Regions from separate parts of the Oceanobacillus sp. B139/18 genome, predicted to be linked through region 2. Evidence: a T-box and tRNA genes for the amino acid it is inferred to sense, from the RefSeq annotation. Region 2 holds a T-box; the other holds one or more tRNA genes.
The links. The T-box of region 2 lies ahead of ileS (isoleucine--tRNA ligase). A T-box ahead of a tRNA ligase gene usually reads a tRNA of that ligase, here a tRNA-Ile.

Region 1 (5,971 bases), 230 kb from region 2:
ATGAGAAAAGCTTTAACCCGGGGACAATATATGGATGGGGAAGTATCATCTTAGCAATTATTTCATTTTTTACCTGGCCGGTTATTTTAGGAGCCGCCAGCATTGTATTCGGGTTTGTAGCACGAAGCAGAGGGACAAATATTCTTGGTATTATCGGAATTATAGCAGGAGCTCTTTCTTTGATTTCCGCTTTTTTCATTATCCCTTTCTTTTCCTAGGCGGCATTTCTAAGCATTAAAATTATTTAGCAAAAAGCTGCATTTCATAATAAAAAGCAAGCATTCACTTTGAAAAATAAAGCGGATGTTTGCTTTTTCTAATGCTCCTCTTGAAATTGTGGGAAATAGTAAACTTCATGTACATGGATGTCATTGGAGGAGATGTTCGGGTTCAATGATTCAAAAGCCTTTAAAATAATCTCAACAGAGACAGTGTTGACCGTTATGGTTTGGATTTCTTCTGTAATACTGAGAACCGTATCTCCAGGATTTACTTTTACCGGAACAGCTTCAAAAGGAGGCAGTTCCAAATTTTCATTATTTGAAACGGAGGTTGTCCCGTCTGAATGAGCTAAGTCTTGAAAAATACTGACTGCAACTAATATAATAAACGTAATCAGGGAAATTCTACGCAAAAATTCCATAAAAAATCTCCTTTAATGAAACTATTTTCTTTCCTCATACGTACATATAATATAGAAGAGGATGTCAAAAAAGTCCTTCTTATCGTTTTTATATATGCATGATAAGCAGGGCAACGAGAGGGTGTGAATGGTATGGACGTGGTTGAATTACAATGGGTTGGATTTCTTGCCTTATTTTTTGGAACTTTATTTATATTAGGTGAAATGTTTGTAAATATGCGTGGTATATTTGGTGTATTAGGGCTGGGATTTATAACTGTTTATTTTACGGTATACACAGAAACCAATTCGGTCTTACTCATGTTTATTATATACTTCCTGGGAATATTACTGATTATTATTGATGGCAAAGTGTTGAACGATGGAACCTTGGCTACAATTGGACTGGTTTTGATGATCGTTGCCGTTGCATTGCCGCAGCCGGATTTTGCAAACGGTCTTTATGCGGTAATCAGTATCGTCATTGGAGCATTTTCATCTCTGGCGTTTTTAAAAGTATTTAAACGGAGACAGATGTGGACGAAAATCGCTTTAATGGACCAGCTTACAAATGAACAGGGCTACAGCTCGCTCAGTAAAGAGTATGAAGCTTTGCTGGGAGAAGAAGGCGTTGCGCTGACCGATTTTAGACCTTCCGGTACGATTGAAGTGAATAAAAAACATTACAGTGCTGTATCTGGCGGACGCTGGATTAAAAAAGGAACGCCGATTAAAGTAGTGGCAGTGGATGGAACCAGTGTCCGGATAGAGGAGCTTAAAGAAGATTAATTAATAGTTCGTAATTAAATAGAATAACCCTGAAACAGGATTCATTTCATAAAGCTGGAGATGAATCCTGTATTTGTATGCGATTGGTCCTAATATTATACATATTTTCATGAAAAAAGCAGATACTAAGCATCCCTTTCTATTCGAATGTAAACAAATATTAAATCTATGTAAATTTTTCATCAAACATGTTTACATTCTCTTTAGAATCATCAATAATGAATGAGGCGCAAAATTCTACAAAAGTTTACATAAGAGGTAGAAGGGATGAAGTTTTCGTGGATATCGATGTTCAAAGTTTAATTATTGAATTTCTCGGAGGAATCGGCATATTCCTAATGGGGATAAAAATGATGGGAGATGGACTCCAAAAATCAGCAGGAGATCACTTGCGGGATATTCTGGACCGGTTTACAACCAATCCATTCCTGGGTGTGCTTGCTGGGATTATTGTAACTGTGCTTATTCAGAGCAGTTCGGGAACTACTGTTTTAACTGTAGGGCTTGTCAATGCCGGTTTTATGACATTAAGACAGGCAATCGGTGTTATTATGGGAGCGAATATCGGTACAACCATAACTGCTTTTATTATTGGAATAGATGTTGGGGAGTATTCGTTATTATTTTTAGCTTTAGGTGCGTTTACAATCTTTTTCTTTAAGAAGCAAAAAATTGTAGCGGTAGGACAGGCGATATTCGGTTTTGGAGGTCTATTTTATGGGCTTGAATTAATGAGCAGCGGGATGACACCTCTCCGCTCTTTACAGGCATTTCAAGATTTGACAGTTTCTATGAGCGATACACCAATTCTCGGAGTAGTTATTGGTACCGTATTTACTGTAATTGTACAAAGTTCATCAGCAACCATTGGTATTCTGCAAGGATTATTCGCTCAGGGTGCAGTTGACTTAAAGGCAGCTGTTCCTGTATTATTTGGCGATAATATCGGTACAACCATTACAGCTGTTATTGCAAGTATAGGTACATCTGTTGCTGCCAAACGAGCTGCCTATACACATGTAACGTTTAATTTACTAGGTGCGATTATTTTTATTATCTTGCTCTATCCGTTTACTCAATTTATTTACTATTTACAATCCAGCTTAAGTTTAAACCCGGAGATGACCATTGCGTTTGCGCATGGAAGCTATAATATCGCAAATACGGTTATTCAATTTCCATTTATCGGTGCTTTGGCATGGCTCATTACGAAGCTGGTGCCTGGAGATGATGTCATTATTGAGTATAAACCAAAGCATCTGGATTCTATTTTCCTTCAGCAGTCTTCCTCGCTGGCACTGGGCCAGGCTAAGATGGAAGTTGTCCGTATGGGGAAATATGCGTATCAAGGTTTAGAGGAAACCCACAGTTATGTCACTACGCAGAATCCGAAAAATTCCGAGATGGCTCTGCAAATTGAAGGAGCGCTGAATAATCTGGATCGTAAAATAACGGAGTATTTAGTGGATATCGCTTCTACCAACTTAACAGAACCGGAAAGTATAGAACATACCAGCTTAATGAGTACAATTCGTGATATTGAACGAATTGGCGACCATTTTGAGAATGTGGTTGAACTGGTGGACTATAAAATGTCCAACAAAGTTTCGCTGACAGATCAGGCAATTGAAGATCTCAACAAAATGTTTGATTTAACGTATATGACAGTTAAACAGGCTGTTGAGGCTTTAGAGGCAAACGATCGGGAAGCGGCTTTAGAAGTTATTCAAAAAGAAGACCAAATCGATAAAATGGAGCGGAAATTCCGTAAAAACCATATTATCCGTATGAATGAAGGCACTTGTAATGGATCAGCAGGAATCGTTTTTGTCGATATCATAAGTAATTTAGAACGAATTGGCGATCATGCTGTAAACATTGCTCAGAACGTCTTAGGAGACCATTAAGGATGATCTGATATAAAAGGGCTCTATCTGTTGTAATGAAGCGGATAGAGCCCTTATTTCATCTATTTCGGGATAAAAGGGGAAGAGAACGCTTTTAACGTGATAACTGTCGGTCATTATTATGCAGCGCGGAGGTGCATAATTTATCAACAGCATTTATGGAACATCTGATTATTTTGAAGCATGCATATTAAAAAGGGGGGATAACAGATGCGATAGAAATACAGCTTTTTCTATATATTACCGGAAATGAAAAAAGTTTTTATAAGTTTTTGTTGAAATATGTTATATTACATGCTATTATAATTCTTGCAGTCAACTTCTGATAAAAACTTTTGCAACACCGCAAAAAAAGTTGTTGACATAATCAACAGAACATGATAAATTATATTTTGTTGCTAATTAAAACAAACATTATTCCACAGTAGCTCAGTGGTAGAGCAATCGGCTGTTAACCGATCGGTCGTAGGTTCGAATCCTACCTGTGGAGCCATGGCGGTGTAGCTCAGCTGGCGAGAGCGTACGGTTCATACCCGTGAGGTCGGGGGTTCGATCCCCTCCGCCGCTACCAAAAAATATACATACATTTGCTATTTCATGGCGGCCGTGGCGAAGTGGTTAACGCACCGGATTGTGGCTCCGGCACGCGTGGGTTCGATCCCCACCGGTCGCCCCATTCAATAATAGTAAAAGGACCCTTAGCTCAGTTGGTTAGAGCTATCGGCTCATAACCGATCGGTCGCAGGTTCGAGTCCTGCAGGGTCCACCATTTATTCTGTCTGGAGGTATACCCAAGTCTGGCTGAAGGGGTCGGTCTTGAAAACCGAGAGGCGGGTCAAACCGCGCGGGGGTTCGAATCCCTCTACCTCCTCCATACATATTTCACAACAGAATGATGGAGAGCTTTTATATCAAAGCTCCATGTACGGCTTGGTAGCTCAGTCGGTAGAGCAGAGGACTGAAAATCCTTGTGTCGGCGGTTCGATTCCGTCCCGAGCCATCTAAAAAACAAGCACAAAGCTTGTTTTTTTTGTGTGCTTTTTTCAGATTTTGCAAGCGGAATCTGATTCTTTTTATAAATATTTTGTTGTTTCTTTAAGGGAAAAAAGTTTCCCTAAATCAAAATGGGATAGTCAATAATATGTAAATGGTTATTTAATAAGGAATGTTTGATACATATCAGTGCAAAATATTTGCAAGAAATTCTTACCTTTGATAACGTATAAATTGTAGAAATAAAATCATCATTTATTTTAAGGAGGAGTTACACATGGCAAAATTTGAATTACCGGAATTACCTTATGCATACGATGCATTGGAACCATCTATCGATAAAGAAACAATGAACATTCACCATACGAAGCATCACAACACCTACGTTACCAAATTAAATGATGCATTAGAAGGACATGAAGATCTGCAAAACAAATCAGTTGATGAGCTTGTGAGGGACTTAAATGAGGTTCCTGAAAGCATCCGTACTGCTGTACGCAACAATGGCGGCGGACATGCTAACCACAGCTTCTTCTGGAAGACTTTGTCACCAAACGGCGGCGGAGAACCAACTGGCGAGCTGGCCGATAAAATCAACAGCAAATTCGGTTCTTTTGACAAATTTAAAGAGGATTTTGCAGCTGCGGCAGCAGGACGTTTCGGTTCTGGCTGGGCATGGTTAGTATTAAACAATGGCGAGCTTGAAATCACAAGCACTCCAAACCAGGATTCTCCATTAACAGATGGTAAGACGCCACTATTAGGATTAGATGTATGGGAGCATGCATATTATCTTAAATATCAAAACAGACGCCCGGACTATATTTCTGCATTCTGGAATGTTGTTAACTGGGATCAAGTAACAAACAATTACGAAGCAGCAAAATAAAGAATAATTATAAAAGCTTGCAGATAACTTTATGTTTCTGCAAGCTTTTTGTATAGATACGGCTCCTTCGCTAAAAATAAAAGAAGAAGGAGTCGTTTTCTATGCAATTACAACAGCAGTACAGAAGATATAAACAACAAAAAGATGAATATCGGGATCTTTGGATACTCTTGCTTATCGGCGCTTTATATGCAGCAGGAATCTTTTTATCAAATACATTTGTTAATGTGTACCTATGGAAGCAATCCGGAGATTTTTTTGTGATTGCTAATTATCACTTGGCAAGCTATGTATTCCAGGCATTATCTTTTATTTATGCTGGAAAATTATCCAAAAAAATCGATCGCATCATTATATTGCGAATCGGAATTCTTTTTTTATGTTTCTTTTTTCTGTTCGTTCTTTGGATCGGCGAGCTGGCTGCATATTATAATTTTATACTCGGTTGTTTATTGGGAATAGGGTACGGTTTTTTTTGGTTAGCTTATTATGTACTGACCTTTGAGATTACCGAACCGGATACAAGAGATTGGTTTAATGGCATTTCCGGCACACTGACCTCGTTTGCAGGTATGATTGGACCGTTGCTTGCAGGATGGATGATTTCAAAAATGGCCGGGGATTTTGGCTATACCGCTATTTTTATCATTTCCTTAAGCCTGTTTATTGCTGCCATTATTGTAAGCTTTTTTATTATACGAAAGGGAAGCAGAGGAAGCTTTGCTTTACCTGCTGTCATCAATGAAAGAAAGAAAAATAAAAATTGGAAGC
Region 2 (5,971 bases):
TGCTTTCAGAACATCATCTCTTACTTCCATAAAGTGATCCCATTTTCCGACAATGTCTTTTGCACCTGCAACCTCCCGCGGCTCAGGAATATCTGTTAAGTGAACCGTTTCTTCCTCCACTCCAGGAATGTATTCCCAAACTTCTTCCGTTGTATGCGGAATAATTGGAGCAAGCAATTTCACAAGTGTTGTTAAAATTTCATAGTAGCCTGTTTGAAGACTGCGGCGGCGCGGGTGGTCTGCAGCTTCAATATACAGGATATCCTTCGCAAAATCTAAATAGAAGGAGCTTAAATCAACAGCACAGAAATTATGGACTTGGCTGATTACTGGTGCAAATTCAAAGTGCTCATAATTATCACGTGCATTATTTAAGATCTGCTGCAGACGATAAAGCATATAACGGTCTACTTCCTGCAATTCTTCATCCTTCACGCGATCTTTGCTAGGATCAAAATCAGCAAGGTTCGCCAGTAAGAAACGGAAGGTATTCCGGATTTTACGATAGCTTTCTGAAGTCTGTTTTAAAATAGCATCCGAGATACGCACATCTGCCTGATAATCCACGCTGGAAACCCACAGACGCAAAATATCAGCACCTAATTGTTTTTGTACTTTGGACGGATCAACCGTATTTCCTAATGACTTACTCATCTTGCGGCCATTTCCATCCAGGGCGAACCCATGACTGATAATATTTTTAAATGGCGCTTTACCCGTTACTGCGACGGAAGTAGATAATGAAGAGTTAAACCAGCCGCGATACTGATCACTTCCTTCTAAATATACATCAGCCGGACGATCAAGTTCTTCCCGGTTCATCAGTACACCTTCATGTGAGGAGCCTGAATCGAACCAAACATCCATAATATCGACTTCTTTAGTAAACTTGCCATTTGGACTATGCTCTGATGTAAATCCATCCGGCAATAAATCCTTCGCTTCTCTTTCAAACCAGACATTGGAACCATGCTCACGGAAGAGTTCGGATACATGCGAAATCGTTTCATCTGTAATGATTGCTGTTCCGTCTTCCCCATAAAATACTGGAATCGGAACTCCCCAGGCACGCTGTCTGGAAATACACCAATCCTCACGGTCTCTCACCATATTATAAAGTCTTGTTTCTCCCCAATGCGGATACCAATGCACTTTTTTAATTTCATCAAGAATATCCTGACGGAAATCTTTAATAGATGCAAACCACTGGGAAGTTGCACGGAAGATAGTTGGTTTCTTTGTTCTCCAGTCATGCGGATAAGAGTGTGTGATAAATTCTAATTTTAATAAGGCGCCATTCTCATCCAATTGTTCTGTGATAACTTTATTTGCTGCATCGTAAAATAAACCTTCAAATCCTGGCGCTTCACTCGTAAAGACACCCTTTTCATCCACTGGGCAAAATGCATCGATTCCATATCTGCGGCAAACATAGAAGTCATCTTCCCCGTGACCAGGAGCTGTATGAACACATCCAGTCCCCGCATCAGTTGTAACATGTTCTCCAAGCATAACAAGGGATTTACGATTGTAAAATGGATGCTGTGCTTCTACACGATCCGCTTCCTGCCCTTTGAATTTCTTCACAACCGTTACATCTTCCCAGCCTAATACTTCTTTCACATCTTCTAATAAAGCTTCTGCAATGACATATTTTTCATCATTTACTTGTGCTACTACATAGCTTAAATCAGGATGTAAGCTGATTCCTAAGTTCGCTGGAAGCGTCCAAGGAGTTGTCGTCCAGATAATAATCTTCTCGCCGCCGTCAAGCACATCTTTTCCATCCGTTACTTCGAAGGAAACATAGATAGATGGAGAGCGTTTATCTTGATATTCGATTTCTGCTTCTGCAAGGGCAGATTCAGAAGACGGAGACCAATATACCGGCTTAAGTCCTTTATAAATATAGCCTTTTCGTGCCATTTCTCCAAACACCTTAATTTGAGAAGCTTCATAATCCTTCGTTAAGGTGATATATGGATTATCCCAATCACCACGTACACCTAATTTTTTAAATTGTGTACGCTGGCTGTCAATTTGTCCAAGTGCATATTCTTCACAAAGCTTGCGGAATTCTGCAACAGACATTTCTTTCCTTTTTACTTTCTTTTTCGCTAATGCTGTTTCAATCGGCAACCCGTGTGTATCCCAGCCTGGAACATATGGTGCATAATAGCCTGTCATGGACTTATAACGGACAATAAAATCCTTTAAGATTTTATTCAGTGCATGACCGATATGGATATCTCCATTCGCATAAGGCGGTCCATCATGTAAAATAAATAAGGCTCTGTCCTTTGTACGTTCTAAGTTTTTTTGATATTGTTCACTTTCTTCCCATTTCTGTTGGCGCTCCGGCTCTTTATTTGGAAGATTTCCACGCATTGGAAAAGCTGTTTTCGGCATTAATAATGTTTGTTTATATTCCAAGATATTCCCTCCTGTTATTTTCATGACACATCGTAGATTAAATTTTTATATACAAAAAGAGTCCTCTAATCCCTAAAGGGACGAGAAGACTCGCGGTACCACCCTTATAAATTTAATGCACGGCATTAAATTCACTCGAAATCCGTAACGTGGACAGCCGGCTATTACTACATTATTTTCATAATAGCTACTCCAGAGTGATTTTCTAAAAGACTTCTGTATCAGGCTTCCACCGCCCCTGACTCGCTTACACAGAGTCATCTTCTATACTTTCTCTTTCATTGTATAACGATAGTGATTATGAAATTTTTAGCATAAATTAAATGTCAAAAAACATGATACTTGTATGAATTATATGTAATATACAAGCCTAAGTCAAGCCTTTAAGATTCATGCTCCATCAATTCTAAATCTTCATCCACTTCAGTATCAAATAATTCTTCCCAATCATCTGTACCGAGCATTTCTAATTGAGCCTGCACAAGCATGCGCATTCTTGATCGGAATACTTTTGCCTGCTTTTTCAACTCTTCCACATCAAGGGATATTTTACGCGCTTTACTTAATGCTTCGTTGACAATACGGTCAGCATTTTTTTCTGCTTCTTTCACAATTAATTTTGCTTCTTTTTGCGCACTGCCTTTAATATCTTCTGCTGTTTCCTGAGCAACCAGAATAGATTTATTTAATGTTTCTTCAATGTTCGTAAAGTGTCCTAATCGTTCCTGAAGCTCTTTCGCTTTTTGATCCAGTTCATCTCTTTCACGTATAACAATTTCATAATCCTTCATCACTTGATCAAGAAATTTATTTACTTCATCCACGTCATAGCCTTTCCATCCTCTTGCAAACTCTTTATTATGAATATCTAATGGTGATAGTGCCACCATCTCCACCTCCCTAATCGGTGCTTGCTTGAGCTTCCGATTTCTCTCTTTATTATTCAATAATTCCAGCTAAATTTCCAGCATTTATTGCAAAATTGCCGCCGTCATTTTGATTTTATCTTTCTTGGTTCTCCCGCGTATCGCTGTAATTTTACTTCTGCCTTTTCCGCGTACAGAGAGCATGTCCCCTTCTTGTAATTGGAATTTCACATCATCTACTACCCGGTAATTTACCTTTACGAGCAGTTTTTGAATCAAAGCAGCAGCGTCTTTTCGGGAGACACCATATATTTCTTTAACAACTGTATCTAAACGCAGGGAAGAAATAGTTTTATCATATTCTTTCCAGGCTTTTTTTTCTGTAACCAGCGAAGTGAGCGGCTGTTCTTTGAAAGATATACGAGATTTCTTAATAGATGTTAAATTCATCTTGATAAAAGGGACGACCTCTCCCGCTGCAAGTAAATGAATTTTCCCATCTGCTGCTGTAATATCTCCTAATTTTTTTCGCTTCACACCCTGTGATAAAAAAGCACCCATTACATCCCGATGCTCCAGACTTACAAATTTCTCCGGGTAAGATGCCTCCAGCAGCTCTACTTGAAACATATCTTCTGTAATGCTTTCATAAATAGGAGCAATCACCATTCTTTTTCGTTCACTGTACTCGGATCCGCCAAAAGCAGCTGCCTGAAGCTCGTCGTGATTAGTGCCTAACAGCATCTGCACGATTTCTTGTTCGCGCGGATCCAAAAAATCAGTCAATTTTGGAATATACGATCGCTCCACCTGGTCTTTCCATGAAAGAACCTGATCAATAAATGGCTGTTCTTCTTTTCGAAAATGCTGATAAACTTCCATGGTCATTCCTTTCCTTCAAGCCTAAAGCATCATTGCAAATTGGATAAATCCCATTCTTGCAAAATGCAATAATAATATCGCAACAATTGGAGAAAAATCAATCATACCAAGCGGCGGAATAAACTTACGGAAAATTTCTAAGTAAGGCTCACAAATTTTTCCGAGTAATTCTCCAAATTGAGATTCTCTGGCTCCAGGGAACCAGGACATAAAAATATACACAATTAGTGCAAAGCTATAAATGTTTAAACCAAAGCTTATTAGTGAAACGATTTGTGCCAACATCTCCTGCTACCATCCTTTATCATAATCTTCCTGCTCATATAACATTTCAGAAATACTGCCGGTTACTTCTACATTATCCGGCGTACACAGGAATGTTTCTGATCCTAATTTTTGAATATCCCCTTTTACGGCATAAACCGTTCCGCTCAGAAAATCAACGATCCGCTTTGCCTGCTGACGATCCACACGCTGCAGATTAATGATTACAGCTCGTCTGTTAACAATATTATCTGCGATGTCCTGAGCTTCATTATAATTTCTCGGCTCAGCTAATACAACCTTTGAATTCGTATTTTGTATACTGGAAAGGTTCACAACATTTTTGCTTCCTGCTGTTTTTTCCTGAACCTGGGGTATTTCTTCTTTTTGTTCTTCCTCGGCATATTCATACTCATATTCATCGTCCATCGTGAAATAATTTTTAAGCTTCTTTTTAAAGCTCATTTACTACACCTCACTTTATAATTCGCTGCCGACCAGCTTGGTACCTATCCGAATATGTGTTGCACCTTCTTCTACAGCAATTTCATAATCATTGCTCATTCCCATAGACAGGTATTCACATGGTGCATAGTCTAAACCAAGCCCCTTTATACGGTCTCTCAGCAAACGCAATTTTCTAAACAGCGGCCGGGTTTCTTCCGGATTATCGACATGCGGAGCCATCGTCATTAAACCTGCCACCTGTATATGCTCAAATGCCGCTAAATCTTTAATAAACGATTCCACTTCTCCTTCATCTAATCCGTGTTTCGATTCTTCTCCGCTCACATTGACTTGAACAAAGCAGGGCACCGTTTTTTCTGCCCGTTTATTAATCTCTTTCGCCAAAGATTTTCTGTCTAGTGAATGAATATAATCAATATGATGTATGATATCTTTTACTTTTCTGGATTGCAGGGAACCAATGAAATGCCAAGTGGCACTGTCCCTGATCTCTTCAAATTTCGCTAAAAATCCTTCATTTCTATTTTCACCCAGATGAATTACCCCGGCAGATAATGCTTCTTTAGCTCGTTCTATTGTAACATATTTCGTCACTGCGATAATATTAATATCTTCCTTATTTCTGCCTGCTCTCCTTGCAGCCTGCTCGATATCTGCTTGAATTTCCATTAGATTTTCTTTTACTGCAACCATTCTTATCCTCCATTACTTCTTCTGTTTCTCAAATCCAATAAACGCGAGCATTCTCCCTGTTTTTCCATTATCGCGCCGATGAGAAAAGAATAGCTTCTCATCTTGTAATGTACAATATTTTGTTACCTCTATATTATGACGAAAGACGCCAGATTGTACAAGGATATCGACATTAAGCTCTTTTAAATCGATGAAATATTGATTTGGCGATATTTCTTTCGTAAATTTTTGTTTCTGTTCATCAGTTAGATGTGATAAAACAACATCGTCAACAACGTAGTTTTCTTTGGAAATACTCGGGCCTATCACAACTTTCAAATTCTCTATAGAGGCACCGGCTTCTTTCAATTTCTGTACCATTTCCC

Region 1: it encodes a tRNA-Ile, which carries the amino acid that the T-box ahead of ileS (isoleucine--tRNA ligase) is inferred to sense. The anticodon was not compared.

Annotation. Positions count from the first base shown of each region.
Region 1 covers NZ_JBVFXI010000001.1:495,840-501,810, forward strand. Annotated here, with positions in the region: gene ACZSMY_RS02365 (DUF4190 domain-containing protein) at 1-218, shown strand, start outside; gene ACZSMY_RS02370 (hypothetical protein) at 317-643, opposite strand; gene ACZSMY_RS02375 (NfeD family protein) at 776-1,411, shown strand; gene ACZSMY_RS02380 (Na/Pi cotransporter family protein) at 1,690-3,318, shown strand; tRNA gene ACZSMY_RS02385 (tRNA-Asn) at 3,737-3,811, shown strand; tRNA gene ACZSMY_RS02390 (tRNA-Met) at 3,813-3,889, shown strand; tRNA gene ACZSMY_RS02395 (tRNA-His) at 3,919-3,994, shown strand; tRNA gene ACZSMY_RS02400 (tRNA-Ile) at 4,011-4,087, shown strand; tRNA gene ACZSMY_RS02405 (tRNA-Ser) at 4,100-4,192, shown strand; tRNA gene ACZSMY_RS02410 (tRNA-Phe) at 4,246-4,318, shown strand; gene sodA (superoxide dismutase SodA) at 4,589-5,200, shown strand; gene ACZSMY_RS02420 (MFS transporter) at 5,302-5,971, shown strand, end outside.
Region 2 covers NZ_JBVFXI010000001.1:265,697-271,667, reverse strand. Annotated here, with positions in the region: gene ileS (isoleucine--tRNA ligase) at 1-2,433, opposite strand, end outside; T-box leader at 2,507-2,724, opposite strand; gene ACZSMY_RS01270 (DivIVA domain-containing protein) at 2,817-3,320, opposite strand; gene ACZSMY_RS01265 (YlmH family RNA-binding protein) at 3,405-4,181, opposite strand; gene ACZSMY_RS01260 (YggT family protein) at 4,203-4,463, opposite strand; gene ACZSMY_RS01255 (cell division protein SepF) at 4,473-4,910, opposite strand; gene ACZSMY_RS01250 (YggS family pyridoxal phosphate-dependent enzyme) at 4,926-5,606, opposite strand; gene pgeF (peptidoglycan editing factor PgeF) at 5,619-5,971, opposite strand, start outside.